DNA from 3 places in the Vescimonas sp. genome. Region 2 is predicted to be linked to each of the others. Evidence: predicted binding sites of a transcription regulator. Region 2 holds the regulator's gene; each other region holds the start of a gene.

Region 1 (6,132 bases), on a different contig from region 2:
CTGAGCCTGCTGAACGCCCTGATACTGGCGGTGGGCAAGCAGCGCAAGGAGGAGCTGTCCGCCGCACTGGCGGACATGGAACAGGTGTGGTCGAAGTACGGTATCTTCGGGAAAGAGGACGATGATTGAGATCGTAGTCATCGGCGGCGGCGCCGCCGGTATGATGGCAGCCATCACCGCCGCCCGTCAGGGCGGACAGGTGACGCTGCTGGAGCCCAACGAGAGGCTTGGCAAGAAACTGAATATTACGGGAAAGGGCCGCTGCAATGTGACCAACGACTGCGATCAGGAGACGCTGATGGCCAATATTCCCGGCAACGGCCGGTTCCTGTACAGCGCCCTGACCCGCTTCACGCCCCAGGACGCCATGGCGTTTTTCGAGGGGCTGGGCGTACCGCTGAAGGTGGAGCGGGGGAACCGTGTGTTCCCTGTGTCCGACAGGTCCTTTGACATCTCCGGCGCTCTGGAGCGGGAGCTGCGGCGCCTGCACGTCCGCTGGGTGCGGGACAGGGCGCGGGAGATCACGGTACAGGACGGCCATGTCACCGGCGTGCAGGGCGAGAAGCAGCACTATCCGGCATCCGCCGTGGTGCTGGCCACCGGCGGCGTGTCCTATCCCGCCACCGGCTCTACCGGCGACGGCTACGCCATGGCGGCGGCGCTGGGGCATACCATTGTGCCGCCCAGGGGCTCGCTGGTGCCGCTGGAGAGCGGCGATCCCGACTGCGCCGCCATGCAGGGCCTGAGCCTGCGGAATGTGGAGGCTACGGTGCTCAACGGCAGGAATAAGCCGGTATTTCGGGAGTTCGGTGAGATGCTGTTTACCCATTTCGGCGTGTCAGGCCCGCTGATGCTGTCCGCCAGCGCCCACCTGCGCCGCTGGGACAAGGAGCAGTACCGGCTGGTCATCGACCTGAAGCCGGCACTGGATGAGCAGAAGCTGGACACCCGTATCCTGCGGGACATCGGGGAGAATCCCAACCGCGATATGGGCAATATTCTGGCAGGGCTGGTGCATCGCAGCATGGTACCGGTGCTGCTGCGCCGTCTGGCTCTGCCGGAGGGCGAAAAGGCCAACAGCCTCACCAGGGAACAGCGCCGCGTGCTGGTGCAGGAGCTGAAGCATTTCGCGGTACCGCTTACCGGTCCCCGCCCCGTGGCGGAGGCCATCGTTACCGCCGGCGGCGTCAAGGTGGGCGAAGTGGTGCCCAATACCATGGCCTCCAAGCTGACGGACGGGCTGTATTTTGCCGGCGAGGTGCTGGACGTGGACGCCTACACAGGCGGCTTCAACCTTCAGATCGCGTGGGCGACCGGATATCTGGCGGGACTTTTCGCCGCAGAGAGATGAGGATGGAATGATGAATAAAAAACAATACGCCGTGGCCATTGACGGGCCCTCCGGCGCAGGGAAGAGCACACTGGCCAAGGCGGTGGCGGAGCGTCTGGGCATCCTGTATGTGGACACCGGCGCCATCTACCGTACCATCGGGCTGTACGTGCAGCGCTGCGGCGTGGACCCCAAGGACGCACCGGCGGTGCTGGCGCTGCTGCCGGAGGTACACATCGGCATGGATCACGACGCCGACGGCGTGCAGCGTATGCTGCTGAACGGGGAGGACGTGACGGCGGACATCCGCCTGCCGGAGATCTCTATGTATGCCTCCGCCGTCTCCGCCATCCAGGGCGTGCGGGATTTCCTGATGGAGATGCAGCGCTCGCTGGCGCGAGAGCACAGCGTCATTATGGATGGCCGCGACATCGGTACGGTGGTGCTGCCCGATGCGGACGTAAAAATTTTCCTCTACGCCGATGTGAAGGTGCGGGCCGGGCGCCGCGCACTGGAGCTGGAGCAGCGGGGCACCCCCAAGCCCTATGAGGAGGTGCTGCGCGAGATGGAGGAGCGGGACTACAACGACACCCACCGCGCCGCCGCGCCGCTGCGTGCGGCGGACGATGCCATCATGATCGACACCAGCGATATGGATTTTGACGCCAGCCGCGAGCTGCTGCTGGACGTGATACGGGGGAGTGTATCCAATTGAGAAACAAGTTCTATGCCCGGGCCTGGAGCATCCTGCGCCCGCTGGTGATGTTTTTCCTGCCGGTGGAGCTGCGGGGCACGGAGAACCTGGGGGACGAGGCCGCCATTCTGTGCGCCAATCACTCCAGTGCCTGGGACCCCATCCTGCTGGTGCTGGCCATGCCCCAAAACTTCAACGTGCGCATTATGGCGAAAAAGCAGCTGTTTTCCATCCCCGTAGTGGGGTGGTTCCTGCGGAACATCGGCGTGTTCCCCGTGGATCGCGGCAACAGCGACATCAACGCGGTGAAGACTGCCATCACCAGCCTGCGTGACGGCTGGAACCTGCTGATCTTTCCGGAGGGCACGCGGGTAAAACAGCCTGGACAGGTGACGCCCAAGAGCGGCGCGGGTATGATGGCCATCCGCTCCGGCGTGAAGATGGTACCGGTGTTCATCGGCACGAAAAAACGGCTGTTCCGCAAGACGGTCATCACCTTCGGCGAACCCTTTGAGCCGGTCTACACCGGGCGCAAGGGCACGGCGGAGGAGTATCAGGCCAACACCGACGAGGTCATGCGTCGTGCCTACGCGCTGGGTGGTGTGACATGCGTGTGATACTGGCGAAATCCGCCGGCTTCTGCTACGGCGTGGAGCGCGCCGTGAAGCTGGCGGAGCAGACGGCCCGGGACAAGGGCGGCTGCGTCATGCTGGGCAGCATCATCCACAACGCCCACGTGGTGCAGGGGCTGGCCGCATTGGGTGCGCGGCAGGTGGACGACCCCGCGCAGGTGCAGGCGGGGGATACGGTGATCATCCGTTCCCACGGCGAGAAAAAGCAGGTTTACCAGCAGCTGGAGGCCGCCGGCGCGTCTATCGTGGACGCCACATGTCCCAATGTCCGGCGCATCCAGCGCCTGGTGGCGCAGGCGGAGGAGCAGGGCCGCACGCCCCTCATCATCGGCGAGCAGCACCATCCGGAGGTGATCGGCGCGGCCAGCTGGGCGGAGAATTCCGTCATTTTAGACGGGCCGGAGGCCCTGGAAAACTGGCTGTCGCAGCGGCCGGAGCGGCGTGAGCGGCCCCTGATGGCAGCGGCCCAGACCACCTGCATTCGGGTTCTCTGGGAAAACTGCGTAAAAATTTTAAAAAAACAGTGTACAAACGTAGAAATCTTTGATACAATATGTGATGCTACGCATAAGCGTCAATCGGAAGCGGCAGACATTGCCGCTAAGGTGGACGTGATGGTCGTGGTCGGAGATCGTAAGAGTGCCAACACCAAACATTTAACGGAGATTTGCAGCGAGAGGTGCCCCGTGGTCTGTCAGATCGAGCGGGCGGAAGAACTCAAGGGTGACTTTCTTAACGGATGTTCTGTGGCGGGGCTTACAGCCGGCGCGTCCACGCCTGCGGGCATCATTAAGGAGGTATATACAAGAATGAGCGACGAGATCAAGAACGTGGAAGCTACCGAAGAGAGCTTCGAGGAAATGCTGGAAAAATCTTTTAAGACTTTGAATACAGGAGAGAAGGTAACCGGTATCGTGACTGCCATCGGTCCCACCGAGGTGCAGGTTGACCTGGGCTGCAAGCAGGCAGGTTATATCAACATCGACGAGCTGTCCGCCGATCCCAGCGTGAAGCCTGAGGATGTGGTGAAGGTCGGCGACGAGATCGAGACCTATATCATCCGCGTCAACGACGTGGAGGGCTATGCCATGCTGTCCAAGAAGCGTCTGGACGCTGTCAAGGTCTGGGAGGATATCGAGAAGGCCCGTGAGGAGAAGACTACCCTGGAGGGCAAGGTCACCGAGGAGAACAAGGGCGGCATCGTGGTCAACGTCAAGGGCGTGCGCGTGTTCGTGCCCGCTTCCCAGTCCGGCCTGCCCCGCGGCGCTGAGCTCAGCGCTCTGATCGGCCAGACCGTCTCCCTGCGCATCACCGAGGTCAACCGTGCCCGCCGCCGCGTGGTGGGCTCCATCAAGGCCGTGACCTACGAGGCCCGTCAGGCTGCCCAGGCCGAGATTTGGGAGAACATCGAGGTGGGCAAGCACTACACCGGCACTGTCAAGTCTATGACCTCCTATGGTGTGTTCGTGGATATCGGCGGCGTGGATGGTATGGTACATATCTCCGAGCTGTCCTGGTCCCGCATCAAGAACCCCGCCGAGGTGGTTTCCGTGGGCGACACCCTGGATGTATATGTCATCTCCTTCGATCCCGAGAAGCGCAAGATCTCTCTGGGCGTGAAGGATCGTTCCTGCAACCCGTGGGACAAGTTCATGTCCACCTATAAGGTCGGCGATGTGGCCAAGGTCCGCATCGTCAAGCTGATGACCTTCGGCGCCTTTGCCGAGGTAGTTCCCGGCGTGGACGGTTTGATCCACATCTCCCAGATCGCGGATCGCCGCATCGAGAAGCCCGGCGACGTGCTGGCTGAGGGCGACATCGTGGACGCCAAGATCACGGCTATCGACGAGGAGAAGCAGAAGATCTCTCTGTCTATCCGCGCTCTGCTGACCCCCGCCGCTGACGAGGGTGACGACGAGTAAAAACGTCTGTTAAAAAGCAGCGGTACGAGTGTACCGCTGCTTTTTTTGTACGAAAGTGTACCTGTTTACACCCGTATACATACAAGCTCGTGCCCGAATCACGGTATGTTAAATTTTGCACAATCAGAAGGACTGATAATTGGCACATCCGCCAATGTACTTCTCCCAGGCTTGTGGTAAAATTAACGATTAGGAGAACGAAAAGAAAGAGGAGGAACTGCTATGTCTTTTGCTGATTATCTGGAACTGTACCGCCAGAAGCTGACCACCGCGGATGAGGCGGTGAAGATTATCAAGTCCGGCGATTGGGTGGATTACGGCTTCTGCGCCATTCAGCCCCGCGTGCTGGACGAGGCACTGGCCCGCCGCGCACCGGAACTGGAGGATGTGAAGGTCCGCGGAGGAATCAGCCTGTGGAAGCCTGCTATCTTCGATATCGAGGACCCCGCACGCCACATTATTTTCAATTCCCACCACATGAGCGGGGTGGAGCGCCATTACATCGCCAGCGGCGCCGGGTTCTATGAGCCCATGCGCTATTCTGAGCTGCCCCGCTACTACTACGACCACATCACGCCGCCGGACGTGGCCATGTTCCAGGTCACGCCCATGGACAGCCACGGCTACTTCAACTTCGGCCTGTCCGCATCCCATGTGCGTGCCGTCTGCGAGAAGGCCAAGGTGGTCATCGTGGAGGTCAACGAGAACATGCCCCGCTGTCTGGGCGGTTTTGACAACACCATCCACATCAGCGAGGTGGACATGGTGGTGGAAGGCCGCAACGACCCCATGGGCATTCAGCCTTCCGGAGAGGCCGATGATGTGGATAAAGCGGTGGCTCGCCTGATCGTAGAGCAGATCCCCGACGGAGCCTGCCTCCAGCTGGGCATCGGCGGCATGCCCAACACCGTGGGAGCTATGCTGTGCCAATCCGATCTGAAGGATCTGGGCGTACATACGGAGATGTACGTGGACGCCTACGTGGATCTGGCTATGGCGGGAAAGGTCACCTGCGCCCGTAAGAATATCGACCGCGGCCGTCAGGTCTACGCTTTCGCAGCCGGTACCCAGAAGCTCTACGACTATCTGGACGACAACCCCGCCTGCATGGCCGCGCCTATCAGCTATACCAACGATGTGCGCACCATCGCGGCTATCGACAACTTTGTCTCCATCAACAATGCGGTGGATGTGGACCTGTACGGTCAGGTCAACGGCGAGACGGCGGGTACCCGCCAGATCAGCGGCTCCGGCGGCCAGCAGGACTTCGTGCTGGGTGCGTATCTGTCCCATGGCGGCAAAAGCTTCATCTGCCTGTCTTCCACCCATCAGAATAAGGACGGCACAGTAGCGTCCCGCATCCGCCCCACGCTCCAGACCGGCTCCGTGGTGACGGACACCCGCGTCAACACCATGTACGTGGTGACGGAGTACGGATGCGTCTGCCTGAAGGGCCTCAGCGTCTGGGAACGGGCGGAGAAGCTGATCTCCATCGCCCACCCCGACTTCCGCGACGAGTTGATCCGCGAGGCGGAGAAGCAGCACATCTGGTAT
Region 2 (6,132 bases):
CGCGGGATTGCAGGGAATGTTGGAGATATGAGCATTGGATAGCTCAGTTGGATCGCAAAATGTGCAGTAGTGGTCAAATCAGGTTTCAATTCCCATTACTTTTCGCATACAAAAACCGTCTCAAACGTATCGTTTGAGACGGTTTTTGTAATTGCTCCCAGATTTTGTTGTCACCGCTGCGCATCGGGCAGTTCGTTCTTCACATACTTCTCCCATACATGCAGGCGGTCGCGCTCGCCGATCTGCCGCAGCACTCTGGCGGGCACACCGGCAGCGATACTGTTGGGTGGGATGTCCCGTGTCACCACCGCGCCTGCGGCGATGATGCTGCCCGCTCCGATGGTCACGCCACCGCACACCGTCGCACCGGCGCACAGCCAGCAGTGATCCCCGATGGTGATGGGTTCGGCATACTCCAACGCATGGCAGCCGTTGGGGTAATCTGTATAGGCTCGTTCTTCGGCGATAAACGGATGGTTGGGCGTGGCCAGCGTCACATTGGGTCCAATGAGTACATTGTCCCCCAGCGTAATGGGCGCTACATCCAGAAATACGCTGTTGTAGTTGACGAAGCAGTTCCGCCCCACATAGATATTCACGCCGTACTCGCAGTAAAAGGGTGCAAACGCCTCGAAATTCTTCCCTTTTGCGGAGGGGATCAGGCGCTCCAGCGCACGCTGTTTGGTCTTTGCGCACCACAGCGGGAGGCGGTTGAACCGGTCACAGCGGCGCATACCAACCCGGTGCCGCTTGGCAATCTCCGGATCGACAGGCGTATAGAGACGCCCCGACACCATCCGCTCCCATTCACCGATCGTCCTGTTCTTATCCATGATCAGTCACTCCTTTATGTGCGCCTGTACCGGTACAGATACAGGGCCGTTTCCAATGCCAATCGCTTCATCGGATCGACCGGATCGGCCTCCAGCAGCATCCATAGCTGCTGAAGCCGGTAACTCACGGTGTTGTAGTGCAGGTGCAGCTCCCGTGCCATCCGGCGCTGGTTGCCCATACAGCGCAGCCAGCTCGCCAGCGTGTCCAGCAGCTCTTGCCGCCGCGGCTCTGGCTGCCGCAGGAGCGTTCCCAGCTGCCGATGGATATAGGCGTCCGTTTCCGCCGGGGAGGATTCCTCCAGCAGCCGTACCACCCCCGCTGGGTCGTCTGTCACGCAGGGTGCTTCCGATCGCGCCGCCATGCGGAGCGCCGCGCGGGCACTGCGGTCTGCTTTCTGAAAACCCATCGTACCGCCGTAGGGGCGGCTGATGCCGCAGATAACGCCGTGGACGGCGGCAAAGTCCGCCATCACCTGCCACAGCGGTATCTCCAGCGCGAACAGGTCGTCCGCCTCCAGCGCCAGCAGAAAGCCATCCTCCGACAGTGCGCCCCACATGTCCGCGCCCAACGCCCGGCAGCGCTCTTCTGCCTCGTGCAGCCAAGAGCGCCGCTGCAACTCCGGCGCATCAGCCCGTATCCACAACAGGATATGCGGACATTCCAAATGGATACCGGACTCCGCCGCCTGCCGCTCCATCGCTTCGCTCAGCGGCGCGCCAGAGATGAGATGGTGCAGTAGTACGGCCAGCTGCCGCTCCTGCTCCGCCGGTATTCGCCGCCGTGCGATCTCGCGGGACACCGCATCGGCCAACTCGGCAAAGCGCATATCGGTCGGCAGTTGGAGCAGCGGCAGTCCCAGTCGGTCAGCCTTCTCCGCCAGCGCCGCCGGCAGGGGGCTGGGCAGGTAACGCCCCGGCTTGATACCCACACCGGACAGGCCTTTTTCTGCCGCCGTGGGCAGCAGCGCATCCACGGCCTGCGGATCGTCTGCGATGGCAAAGCCAGTGGTGATGAGCAGTTCTCCCTGCGCCAGCCAGCGCGCGTAGTCCGGTGTGTCCGTCAGATTGACACCGCTGACCCTACGGCCAAGTCCCGCCGCGCCGCCGCAGACCGTGCAGCCCGCGAACACGGGCAGGCGCAGCACCTCCTGCAGTGTGGGATAGTCCGCTGTGTGCTGTGATGTCATGGCTTCTGCCCCCTTGTGATACTATCACAATTTTCAGAGAAATGTTCATTTATTTTTGCCAATGGAACAGACCGTCCGTTGTTTTATGATAGCGGTAGTAAAACGAACGGAGGTATATTCCATGGCAAAGCAAATGAAACAGGATACTCCCTCAGTCCCCCGCAAGCGGAGACTGGCCGCGCTGATAGCAGCCACCCGGTGCGCCGGAGAGAAACGTGACACGCTCTCCTGCCATGCCCGCCGCTGCACCGCCTCATCCATGGCGCAGGGTCTGAAGCACTACGCCTGACGCGGCGCACCCCTTCGGCAGACTCCCCCGGCAATGTGCCGGGGGCTGTCCGTTCAGGACCTTCTGGATTCCTTCTTCAGCAGGGACGCCGCCGTGATGATGGTCAGTACCGACTCTGTCACCATGCCGGAATACGACCGTACCGCAATGACATACACCAGCCACGACAGGCCGCTGGCAATGCCCGCCGCCTGTATCACCCGCTGCCTGGACTGGAAGAACGGCAGCAGCGCCACCAACGATGCCACGATGGGCAGTACCGTCACTGGCGTCTCATAGGTCACCACGGCAATCAGCAGAAATACTGCCACGATGGGTATCGCGGTGACCAGTCTACTCCAGTTGAATTTCTCCTGCAATAGGAAAAGCAGCAGCACGACGATCTGGAAAAAGCTGCACAGTGCGCCGGAGCGTGCGTGGAGCAGCGTGTAGTGGATGGCGAAGATCAGGTTGGCCACCACCTGCCACAGCAAGATGGTACGCTTGTCATTCTGCCAGTAGCTGAGACCCATGGCGATCAGTGCGCCGAACCCGATGAGTTGGTAAAATATGTTCATCCGTCGTTCCTCTTAATAAAAAACGCCGCACACCCTGTCGGATGCGTGGCGAAAAATGAAGGCAATGCTCCAGAAAAATCCACACTTGTTTTGGAGTTTCATTGTACCATGGGACAGCCGTATTTGTCAATTGCGGCAAAGGACAACCTCCAAAAGCCATGGGCTTTTGGAGGCGAGTGTGATTGCCCACAACTTTTGTTGTCCGCACCCCCGCATATCGCAAGGAAGGGGGAGCGTGAGGGGGGAACCTTTGACGGGTTCCCCCACTCGTGTTCAATCACCCGCCCGCAGGCGACCGGTTTTGCGCTGCAAAACCGTACCAACACGAAAAAAGACACGCTTCTGCGTGTCTTTTTTCGTGTTGGTACGCCCGACTGGATTCGAACCAGCGGCCTTTAGAGTCGGAGTCTAACGCTCTATCCATCTGAGCTACGGGCGCATATTGGGTTGTGTGCTGTCCATCAGCCAGAGTATTATAGCAGTTCTTCCGCCGGATGTAAAGCGATTGAAAAAACTTTTTTCAAAAAGATTGTTAAAAAAGTTGACAACTATCGTCTCATGCGGTAGAATATCACTATATTTCAGGTGCCCCCGCACCGCATCCTATCCCAAAAGAAGGTTTTTGTATGAAGAAACAGAAGATCTCCGACGCGGTGATCCATCGGCTTCCCCGCTATTACCGCTATCTGGACGACCTGTATAACAAGGGTGTTGTCCGCATCTCCTCCAACTCTCTGGGCGCAAAGATGGACATCACCGCCTCCCAGATCCGCCAGGATCTCAGCTGCTTCGGCGAATTCGGCCAGCAGGGCTACGGTTACAACGTGGCGGAGCTGCGCGCCGAGATCGGCCACATTCTGGGCATCGACAGCGGCCACAAGATCATCGTCATCGGCGCCGGCCACCTGGGCCACGCGCTGCTGCAGAACTTTGATTTTGATAAGGTGGGCTTCCGCATCGACTCCGCCTTTGACGTCTCTCCCGCCCTTGTGGGCACGGAGATCCGCGGCATCACTGTCCGCGCCATGGACGAGCTGGAGGAATATGTCTCCAACTACCACCCCGACGTGGCGGTGCTCACCGTACCTCAGAACGTGGCCCAGTCTCTGGCTGACCGGCTCATCGCTCTGGGCGTCCGCGGCTTCTGGAACTTTACCAATGTGGAGCTGTCTACCGATGAGCCCGGCGTGTTCTTCGAGGACATCCACTTTGTGGACACCCTCCTGACCCTGAGCTACCGTATCTCCCGCCCGTAAGGGCACACTTTCCCGCGACCGGCATACTATGGGAATGAGACCGGCAAGACGGTCAATTCTTCATAGGAGGTCACACTATGTGTAATCAGAATTCCTGCTTTGGCGGCGGCAGCTGCTGCTGGATCATCATCGCCATCATTCTGCTGTTCCTGTTCTGCGGCAACGGCTGCGGGAATGGCTGCGGCTGCGGGAACAACGCCAGCAACGGCTGCGGCTGCGGCTGCTGATCCACTCCGCCGGACCATCGGACTCCCCCGCCTTGCGGCGGGGGAGCTTTTTCAGAAAGGACGTACAAGCCATGGATCTCTCCTCCCTGCGCCGTGCCTACACCGGCCACGTGCCCGACCTGATGGGCGCACGCGGCGGTTCCGCCGTGCTGGTTCCGCTGGTGGACGCGGCGGACGGCCCCAGCCTTCTGTATGAAATACGCTCTGCCACGGTCCGGCAGCCCAATGAGGTCTGCTTCCCCGGCGGCAAGACCGAATCCGGCGAAACGGCGGTGCAGTGCGCCCTGCGGGAGACATGGGAGGAGCTGTCCATCCCGCCGGAAGCGGTGGAGATCATCGGCGAGATGGACTTCCTGCACATCCGCTCCAACTGCCTGCTGCGGCCGGTGCTGGGCCGCGTGGACGGCGCTGCGCTGGCCGATATACGCCCCTGTGCAGCGGAGGTAGCCGAAACCTTTCTGGTGCCGCTGGCCTGGCTCCGCGACCACCCGCCCGCTGTGTATATCCACCGCCAGCCGGTGTCCATCTCCGACTTTCCCTATGAGGACGCGGGCATCTCCGCCGACTACCTCTGGCGGCCCTATTATATGGAGGTGCCGGTGTACCACGGTCTGCCCCACCCGCTGTGGGGTCTGACCGCCCGCATCACCATGGATGTCGTGGCCCATCTGTAAATGCCGCACTTCCCCCTCGATATTGTGCGAAAAGTCCGTATTCCCGGTGGAATACGGACTTTTTCCATCTGTTTCGGCTCACGCCTTCTCCGGCGCGGGCAGGGCGTATTTTTCCGCGTAGGCGTTGAACCGGCGGCGGTAGTCGCCATCGCTGTGGCGCACGTTGTGCAGCGTCTCGTGGAGGTTCAGGTCGTGCTGGGCCGCGTCGATAACGCAGCCGGCGATGTTGGAGCAGTGATCGGAGGTACGCTCCAGATCCGTCAGCAGGTCGCACCAGACGAAGCCCGCCTCGATGCTGCAGCCGCCCTGCTGCATCCGCAGGATGTGCCGCGTCCGCATCTGTTCCTTCAGTGCGTCGATGACCTGCTCCAGCGGCTCCACCTGAGCGGCGGCGGACACATCGTTGCTGCGGAACGCCTGCACGGCGCTGGACAGGATATCCTGCACGGCGCCGGACAGCACTGCCAGCTCCTCCTTTGCTGCGCCGCTGAACGTCAGCCCCTTATCCCGCAGCTCCTCTGCGGATTCCAGCACGTTCACCGCGTGGTCGGAAATGCGCTCCAAATCACCGATGGTCTTCAGCATCTCCGTGGCCTCCTCGCTCTCCTCCGCGCCCATCTGCTGCGTGCTGAGCTTCACCAGGTAGGTACCCAGTACATCCTCGTAGTGGTCACAGCGCTGCTCATCGCGGCGGATGCGCTCCGCCAGTTCCGGCGTATAGTGGTCAAAGCTGTCCAGTGCGGCATCCAGCGCACCGGCGGCACAGGCCGCCATCTCCTCCGCCACGGCGCGGCAGCGCTGGAGCGCCAGCGGCGGCGTGGCCAGCAGGCGCTGGTCCAGCTCCACCGGCTTTTCCGCCTGCTCCTGTGGGCCGTCCGGCACGATGCGGATGGCTAATTTTTCCAGCAGCCCACCGCAGGGCAGCAGTATGGCCGTGCAGATGACGTTGAAGCAGGAGTGGGCGATAGCAATGCCGTACATGGTGGCACTGTCGTGGAGGATGCCGGGATCGAATATGGCCTTGACGACGCAGAACCCTGTCAGCAGCACCGCCACGCCGATGACATTGAACAAAAGGTGTACCACAGCCGCTCGTTTTGCGTTTTTAC
Region 3 (6,132 bases), on a different contig from region 2:
AGCACGTCCACCAGCTTGTGGCGCACCAACTCCTTGATGTTGGCGCGGGCGGGCTTCAGGTACTCGCGGGGATCGAACTTGTCGGGATGCTCGGTCATGAACTGACGGATGGTGCCAGTCATGGCCAGACGCAAATCGGAGTCGATGTTGATCTTGCAGACGGACAGGCGGGCGGCCTGGCGCAGCTGCTCCTCCGGCACGCCGATGGCGTTGGGCATCTTGCCGCCGTTGTCGTTGATCATCTTCACATAGTCCTGCGGGACGGAGGAAGAACCGTGCAGCACGATGGGGAAGCCGGGCAGACGCTTGCTGACCTCCTCCAGTACGTCGAAGCGCAGAGGAGGCGGCACCAGGATGCCCTGCTCGTTGCGGGTGCACTGCTCGGGCTTGAACTTATAGGCGCCGTGGCTGGTGCCGATGGCAATGGCCAGAGAGTCGCAGCCGGTCTTGGCGACGAACTCCTCCACCTCCTCAGGATGGGTGTAGGATGCCTCGTGGGAGGCTACCTTGACATCGTCCTCGATGCCGGCCAGGGTACCCAGTTCGGCTTCCACCACGACACCGTGGTCATGGGCGTACTCCACCACCTTGCGGGTGATCTCGATATTCTCGGCGAAGGGCTTGGAGGAGGCGTCGATCATCACAGAGGTGAAGCCGCCGTCGATGCAGCTCTTGCAGGTCTCGAAATCGGGGCCGTGGTCCAGATGCAGCACGATGGGGATGTCGGGGCAGCAGGCCACAGCGGCTTCCACCAGCTTCACCAGATAGGTGTGGTTGGCGTAGGCGCGGGCGCCCTTGCTGACCTGCAGGATGACGGGAGCGTGCTCCTCCTGGCAGGCCTCGGTGATGCCCTGCACGATCTCCATATTGTTGACGTTGAAGGCGCCGATGGCGTAGCCGCCGGCATATGCCTTCTCAAACATTTCCTTGGATGTTACCAGTGCCATAATCATATCTCCTTTTCCGCAATAAAAATTTGCTGTTTTGTACGGAATGATTGTTACATTCCTATTGTATCATATTTTTTCATATTTGCAAGAGCGAAAGCATTTACATTCCCAAATTTCCATGGTAAAATACCTGTTTGAGGGCATACCGGCGGCGCATCGCAAGCGTGGGCCGGAGCATCATCAAATCTCAACCTATGTTTCGGAGGTATGGACCTATGAAAGAATTGCGCGGCGCGTGTATCATCGGCCAGTCCGGCGGTCCCACGTCTGTCATCAATGCCAGCGCCTACGGCGTCATCGACACGGCGCTGAAGTCCGGCGCCATCACCCAGGTGCTGGGCGCGGAGCACGGCATCAAGGGCGTGCTGGCCGACCGGCTGTTTGACATGGGGCAGGAGGACCCTGAGGAGCTGCGGCTGCTGAAGTACACCCCCTCCTCTGCTCTGGGCTCCTGCCGGTACAAGATTGCCGATCCCGAGCTGGATGACACGGACTACAAGCGTATCCTGGAGGTGTTCAAGAAACACGATGTCCGCTATTTCTTTTATAACGGCGGTAACGACTCCATGGATACCTGCAACAAGATCAACCAGTATATGCAGTCCGTGGGCTACGACTGCCGCGTGATGGGCGTGCCCAAGACCATCGACAACGATCTGTTCGGTACCGACCACTGCCCCGGCTATGCCTCCGCAGCCAAGTATATCGCCACGTCCATCATGGAGGTCTATCAGGACGCCCATGTGTACGACACCGGCATGATCGTGGTGGTGGAGATCATGGGCCGTCACGCCGGCTGGCTGACGGCGGCCTCCGCGCTGGCCGGTGAGTACGGCGCAGGTCCCGACCTGATCTATCTGCCGGAGACGGATTTCAGCATGCCTGATTTTATTGAGGACGTCAAGCGCATTTATCAGGAGAAGGGCAACTGCATTGTGGCCGTGTCCGAGGGCATCCATTACGAGAACGGCGACTTCGTGTCCGAGGCCAAGGTGGCCGCCAACGACGGCTTCGGCCACGCCCAGCTGGGCGGTCTGGCCACCATTCTGTCCCAGGTCCTGAAGGAGGAGACGGGCGCCAAGGTCCGCGGTATCGAGCTGAACCTGCTGCAGCGCTGCGCCGCCCATCTGGCCAGCGAGACCGACATCGAGGAGTCCTATATGGCCGGCAAGGTGGCTGTGGAGAACGCCGTCAACGGTATCAATGGTCGTATGATCGGCTTTGAGCGCGGCGTGCAGGATGGCAAGTATGCCTGCCGCACCAAGCTCATCCCTCTGATGGAGGTGGCCAATGTGGAGAAGAAGATCCCCCGCGAGTGGATCAACGAGGCGGGCAACGGCGTGAACCATCAGTTCATCGAGTACGCGCTGCCGCTGATCCAGGGCGAGCCGAACCTGCCGCGGCAGGACTCCCTGCCCCGCTTCGCCAAGCTGAAAAAGGTGCTGGCCAAGTAAATAGAGCCTTATACAGCAACGGCTGGAAAGTAGAGATACTTTCCAGCCGTTGTTTCGGTTATGGGTGCTCAGGTATGGAGATGCCGCTGTTATCATTGGAATCGATGGCTTGGACTTGCGGAGTATATGCGGCGGCTGAGACAATGCTACTTGCAATTCTTCTCATAGATGATACGCAGGCCCTCCATCATCAGATACTTGTCGTAGGTGACGTGGTTGCGGCAGTAGCGCGCGATCACCGGTGCGTTGGGACCGGTGGCTACGATGGACGGCTCCTCCCCGTCCAGCATGTCGCGGATGCGGTCGATGATGCCGTCCAGCATGCCGGCAGTGCCGTAGACAATGCCGCTGCGCATACAGTCCTCCGTGTTTTTTCCGATAAGGTGGCGAGGATGCTGGAGGGAAATATTGGGTAGCTGCGCCGTGTGGTCGGACAGGGCGTCCAGTGACAGGCGGACGCCGGGGAACATCAGCCCTCCCTCGTAGCAGCGCTTGGCGGAGATGTAGGAGATGATGGTGGCGGTGCCCATGTCGATCATAATGATGGGCGCAGGATACTTTTCCAGCGCCGCCACGGCGTTGGAGACGATGTCGGCGCCCAACTGCTGGCTGTTGAACTCCATGCGGATATTCAGACCCGTTTTGATGCCGGCGCCTACCATCATGGGGGGCTTGCCCAGCAGGCGGGTCAGGGCCTTCTCCATCATGAAGTTGATGGGCGGCACCACACTGGCAAAGATGGCGCCGCTGACGTCGTGGATATCGCAGCCGTACAGCGTAAACAGGTTCATCAGATCGATGCTGATCTGGTCCGCCGTCTTGCGGCTGTCCGTGTCCAGAGACGCCAGAAAACGCAGTTCCCGCGCCTTGTCGAACAGACCCACGGAAATGTTGGAATTGCCGATGTCAATGGCTAACAACATGGGTATATCCTCCTCCCTTTTTTGCCTATCATACCACGGTGCTGTGCGGTTTACAAGCGGCGACAGGCAAAAAAGCTGCCCCCCATACGATTGTATGGGGGCAGCTTTTTCGTTGAAATGGGGCGCTTACTCCTGGGTCACGAAGGTGTCTGCTTCATCCACAGTATACATGTGCTCCAGCATGCGGGTGACCATGTTGCTGTAACCCCACTCGTTGTCGTACCAGGCGATGAGCTTGACGAAATCGTGGTCCAGCATGATGCCCGCTGTCTCGTCGAAGATGCAGGGGCAGGGATTGCCGATCAGGTCGGTGGATACCACTTGGTCGCGGGTGTAGCCGATGATGCCCTTCATGTATGTCTCGGAGGCGTGGAGGATCTCGTAACAGATGTCGGCGTAGGAGACGGTGCGGCCCAGGCGGGCGGTCAGATCCACCACGGATACGTCCGCCGTAGGGACACGGAAGGCCATGCCGGTCATCTTGCCCTTCAGAGATGGGATCACGCGGCCCACAGCCTTGGCGGCGCCGGTGGAGGTGGGGATGATGTTGTTAAGGATGGAGCGGCCGGTGCGCCAGTCGCTGCCGCCGCGGGAGTCTACGGCCTTCTGCTTGGCGGTGGAGGCGTGGATGGTAGACATCAGGGACTGCTCGATGCCGAACTCCTTGTGGATAACGTAGGCCAGCGGGGCCAGGCAGTTGGTGGTGCAGCTGGCGTTGGAGATAACCCGCATGTCGGAGCGGTACTCGTCGCTGTTGACGCCGTAAACAAAGGTGGGGGTGGCGTCGTCCTTGGCGGGGGCCGTCAGGATGACCTTCCTGGCGCCGCCCTTGAAGTGACGGCTGGCCTTCTCCGTGGTGTTGTTGGCGCCGGTGGACTCGATGATGTACTCCGCACCGCAGTCCGCCCAGTTGATCATGGCCGCGTCAGACTCGCCGTACACCTTGATCTTCCGGCCGTTGACCACCAGATCGCCGCCGGCGTGCTCGATCATGCCGGGGAAGTTGCGGAAAACAGAGTCGTACTTCAGCAGATAGACCATATAGTCGATGTCCGCTTTGCGCAGGTTGATGCCGCAGACCTCAAATTTCTCGGGGTCCTCCGCCAGAATACGCATGACGACGCGGCCGATGCGGCCAAAGCCATTGATACCGATTTTGATTCCCATGATGCTGTCCTTTCCTTCTTTTCTCCGCAGCGACTGCGGTAGTTGTTCCAAGTACATTATAGCATTCCTTTTGGATTTGTCACTATTTATTTACGATTTTGTACTAAAAATTTTTAGTTTCGTAAGATTAGCGGCAAAAATAGTTAAAAAATGTTCAATTTCAAATCCAAACGTTCCATACATTTCAAACTATGCAGACGTGTCCCGCAGACAGTGGAAAAGGCGGGGCATACGCTCCGCCTTTTCCGGTATCACCAGTCACAGGATGATGCAGATCAGGCCCGCGCCTCCCTCGTTAAGAATGCGCTCCAGCGCTTCCCGCAGCTTGCTCTGCGCATCGGTGGGCATCCGCTTCAGCTTGGCGTTCAGGTCCTCCCCCGCGATCTCGTTGAAGCTGCGGCCGAAGATGTTGGACTGCCAGATCTTGCCCGTATCGCCCTCAAACTGCTGGAGCAGGTAGTTGACCATTTCCTCCGACTGCTTCTCGTTGCCCACAATGGGCGAAACGGTGGTGTCCACGTCCGCCCGTATCATGTGGATGGACGGGGCACTGGCCCGCATGCGCAGGCCGTAGCGTCCCCCCTGCTTGACGATCTCGGGGTCCTCCAACTCCAGCTCCTCCACCGAAGGCAGCACCACGCCGTAGCCTGTCTCGCGGGCAGCGGTGAGTGCGGGAGCCACTCGGTCATACTGCCGCTTAGCATCGGCCAGCTCCGTCAGCAGCTGCATCAGGTCGCCGTCATCACTGACGGTCAGACCGGAACGCTCCGTCAGCGTCTGGTAGAACAGGCTGCGGGGCAGCCGCACCCGTGCCTGCGCCACGCCGCGGCCCAGGTCGATCCGCTCTATGCCGGCATCCTCCACGTTCTCCGCCGCCTGCAGGGATGCAAGATGCGGCGCCAGCTGCCGGATGCAGCACAGCTCGGCGGTCTCCGCGGCCACGCTCTGGTAGAGTCCGCTTTTGATGGGGTGGTCTCCAGGCAGAGCGTCCACCCAGGACGGCAGGAACACGTCCAGTTCCTGTAGCGGGAACTCATACAGCAGGCCACGCAGCAGGCCCTGTATCTCCTGCTCCGACAGAGTCTGGCAGTTCACCGCCAGGCAGTTGACGCCGTACTTTTCCGCAATCTCCTCCACAATGGAGGCGGCGCGGGAACTGTGGGGCTCCGCGGAATTCAGCAACACCACAAAGGGCTTGCCGATCTCCTGCAGCTCGCGGATCACGCGCTCCTCCGCCTCCAGATAGTCCTCCCGTGGGATATCTGTGATGGTGCCGTCTGTGGTGATGACCACGCCCACGGTAGAATGGTCGGTGATGACCTTACGGGTGCCGATCTCCGCGGCCTCGGTCATGGGGATCTCGTGGTCGAACCAAGGCGTCATGACCATGCGGGGCGACAGGTCCTCGAACTGGCCCACAGCCCCGGGGACCATGTACCCCACGCAGTCGATGAGCCGCACGGAAAAGGCCGCATCTCCCTCCAGTTGGACGCGGACGGCCTCCTCCGGCACGAATTTCGGCTCCGCTGTCATGATGGTGCGGCCGGAGCCGCTCTGGGGCAGCTCATCCTGCGCCCTGTCGCGGCGGTAGGCATTGTCGATGTAGGGCAGGACCTGGGTCTCCATGAAGCGCTTGAT

Evidence for each region. Region 2 encodes Rex, which represses fermentation and respiration genes when NADH is low (regulators of the CRP and FNR family bind a similar motif). Its sites were predicted from a motif close to ATTGTTAANNNNTTAACAAT; they were not measured.
Region 1: the regulator Rex is predicted to act here: its motif matches at 4,683-4,702, upstream of ACZM22_RS05020 (butyryl-CoA:acetate CoA-transferase).
Region 3: the regulator Rex is predicted to act here: its motif matches at 4,634-4,653, upstream of gap (type I glyceraldehyde-3-phosphate dehydrogenase).

What each region holds. Positions count from the first base shown of each region.
Region 1 covers NZ_DBLZXX010000004.1:16,768-22,899, forward strand. The annotation lists gene ACZM22_RS04995 (MurR/RpiR family transcriptional regulator) at 1-129, shown strand, start outside; gene ACZM22_RS05000 (BaiN/RdsA family NAD(P)/FAD-dependent oxidoreductase) at 122-1,351, shown strand; gene cmk ((d)CMP kinase) at 1,362-2,045, shown strand; gene ACZM22_RS05010 (lysophospholipid acyltransferase family protein) at 2,042-2,641, shown strand; gene ACZM22_RS05015 (bifunctional 4-hydroxy-3-methylbut-2-enyl diphosphate reductase/30S ribosomal protein S1) at 2,632-4,578, shown strand; gene ACZM22_RS05020 (butyryl-CoA:acetate CoA-transferase) at 4,801-6,132, shown strand, end outside.
Region 2 covers NZ_DBLZXX010000015.1:31,275-37,406, reverse strand. The annotation lists gene ACZM22_RS08865 (sugar O-acetyltransferase) at 171-833, opposite strand; gene ACZM22_RS08860 (PucR family transcriptional regulator) at 848-2,020, opposite strand; gene ACZM22_RS08855 (hypothetical protein) at 2,142-2,309, shown strand; gene ACZM22_RS08850 (YgjV family protein) at 2,363-2,866, opposite strand; tRNA gene ACZM22_RS08845 (tRNA-Arg) at 3,229-3,305, opposite strand; gene ACZM22_RS08840 (redox-sensing transcriptional repressor Rex) at 3,493-4,122, shown strand; gene ACZM22_RS08835 (hypothetical protein) at 4,200-4,349, shown strand; gene ACZM22_RS08830 (NUDIX hydrolase) at 4,421-5,023, shown strand; gene ACZM22_RS08825 (Na/Pi cotransporter family protein) at 5,102-6,132, opposite strand, start outside.
Region 3 covers NZ_DBLZXX010000004.1:86,610-92,741, forward strand. The annotation lists gene fba (class II fructose-1,6-bisphosphate aldolase) at 1-947, opposite strand, end outside; gene ACZM22_RS05335 (6-phosphofructokinase) at 1,166-2,404, shown strand; gene ACZM22_RS05340 (type III pantothenate kinase) at 2,551-3,327, opposite strand; gene gap (type I glyceraldehyde-3-phosphate dehydrogenase) at 3,454-4,494, opposite strand; gene spoIVA (stage IV sporulation protein A) at 4,753-6,132, opposite strand, start outside.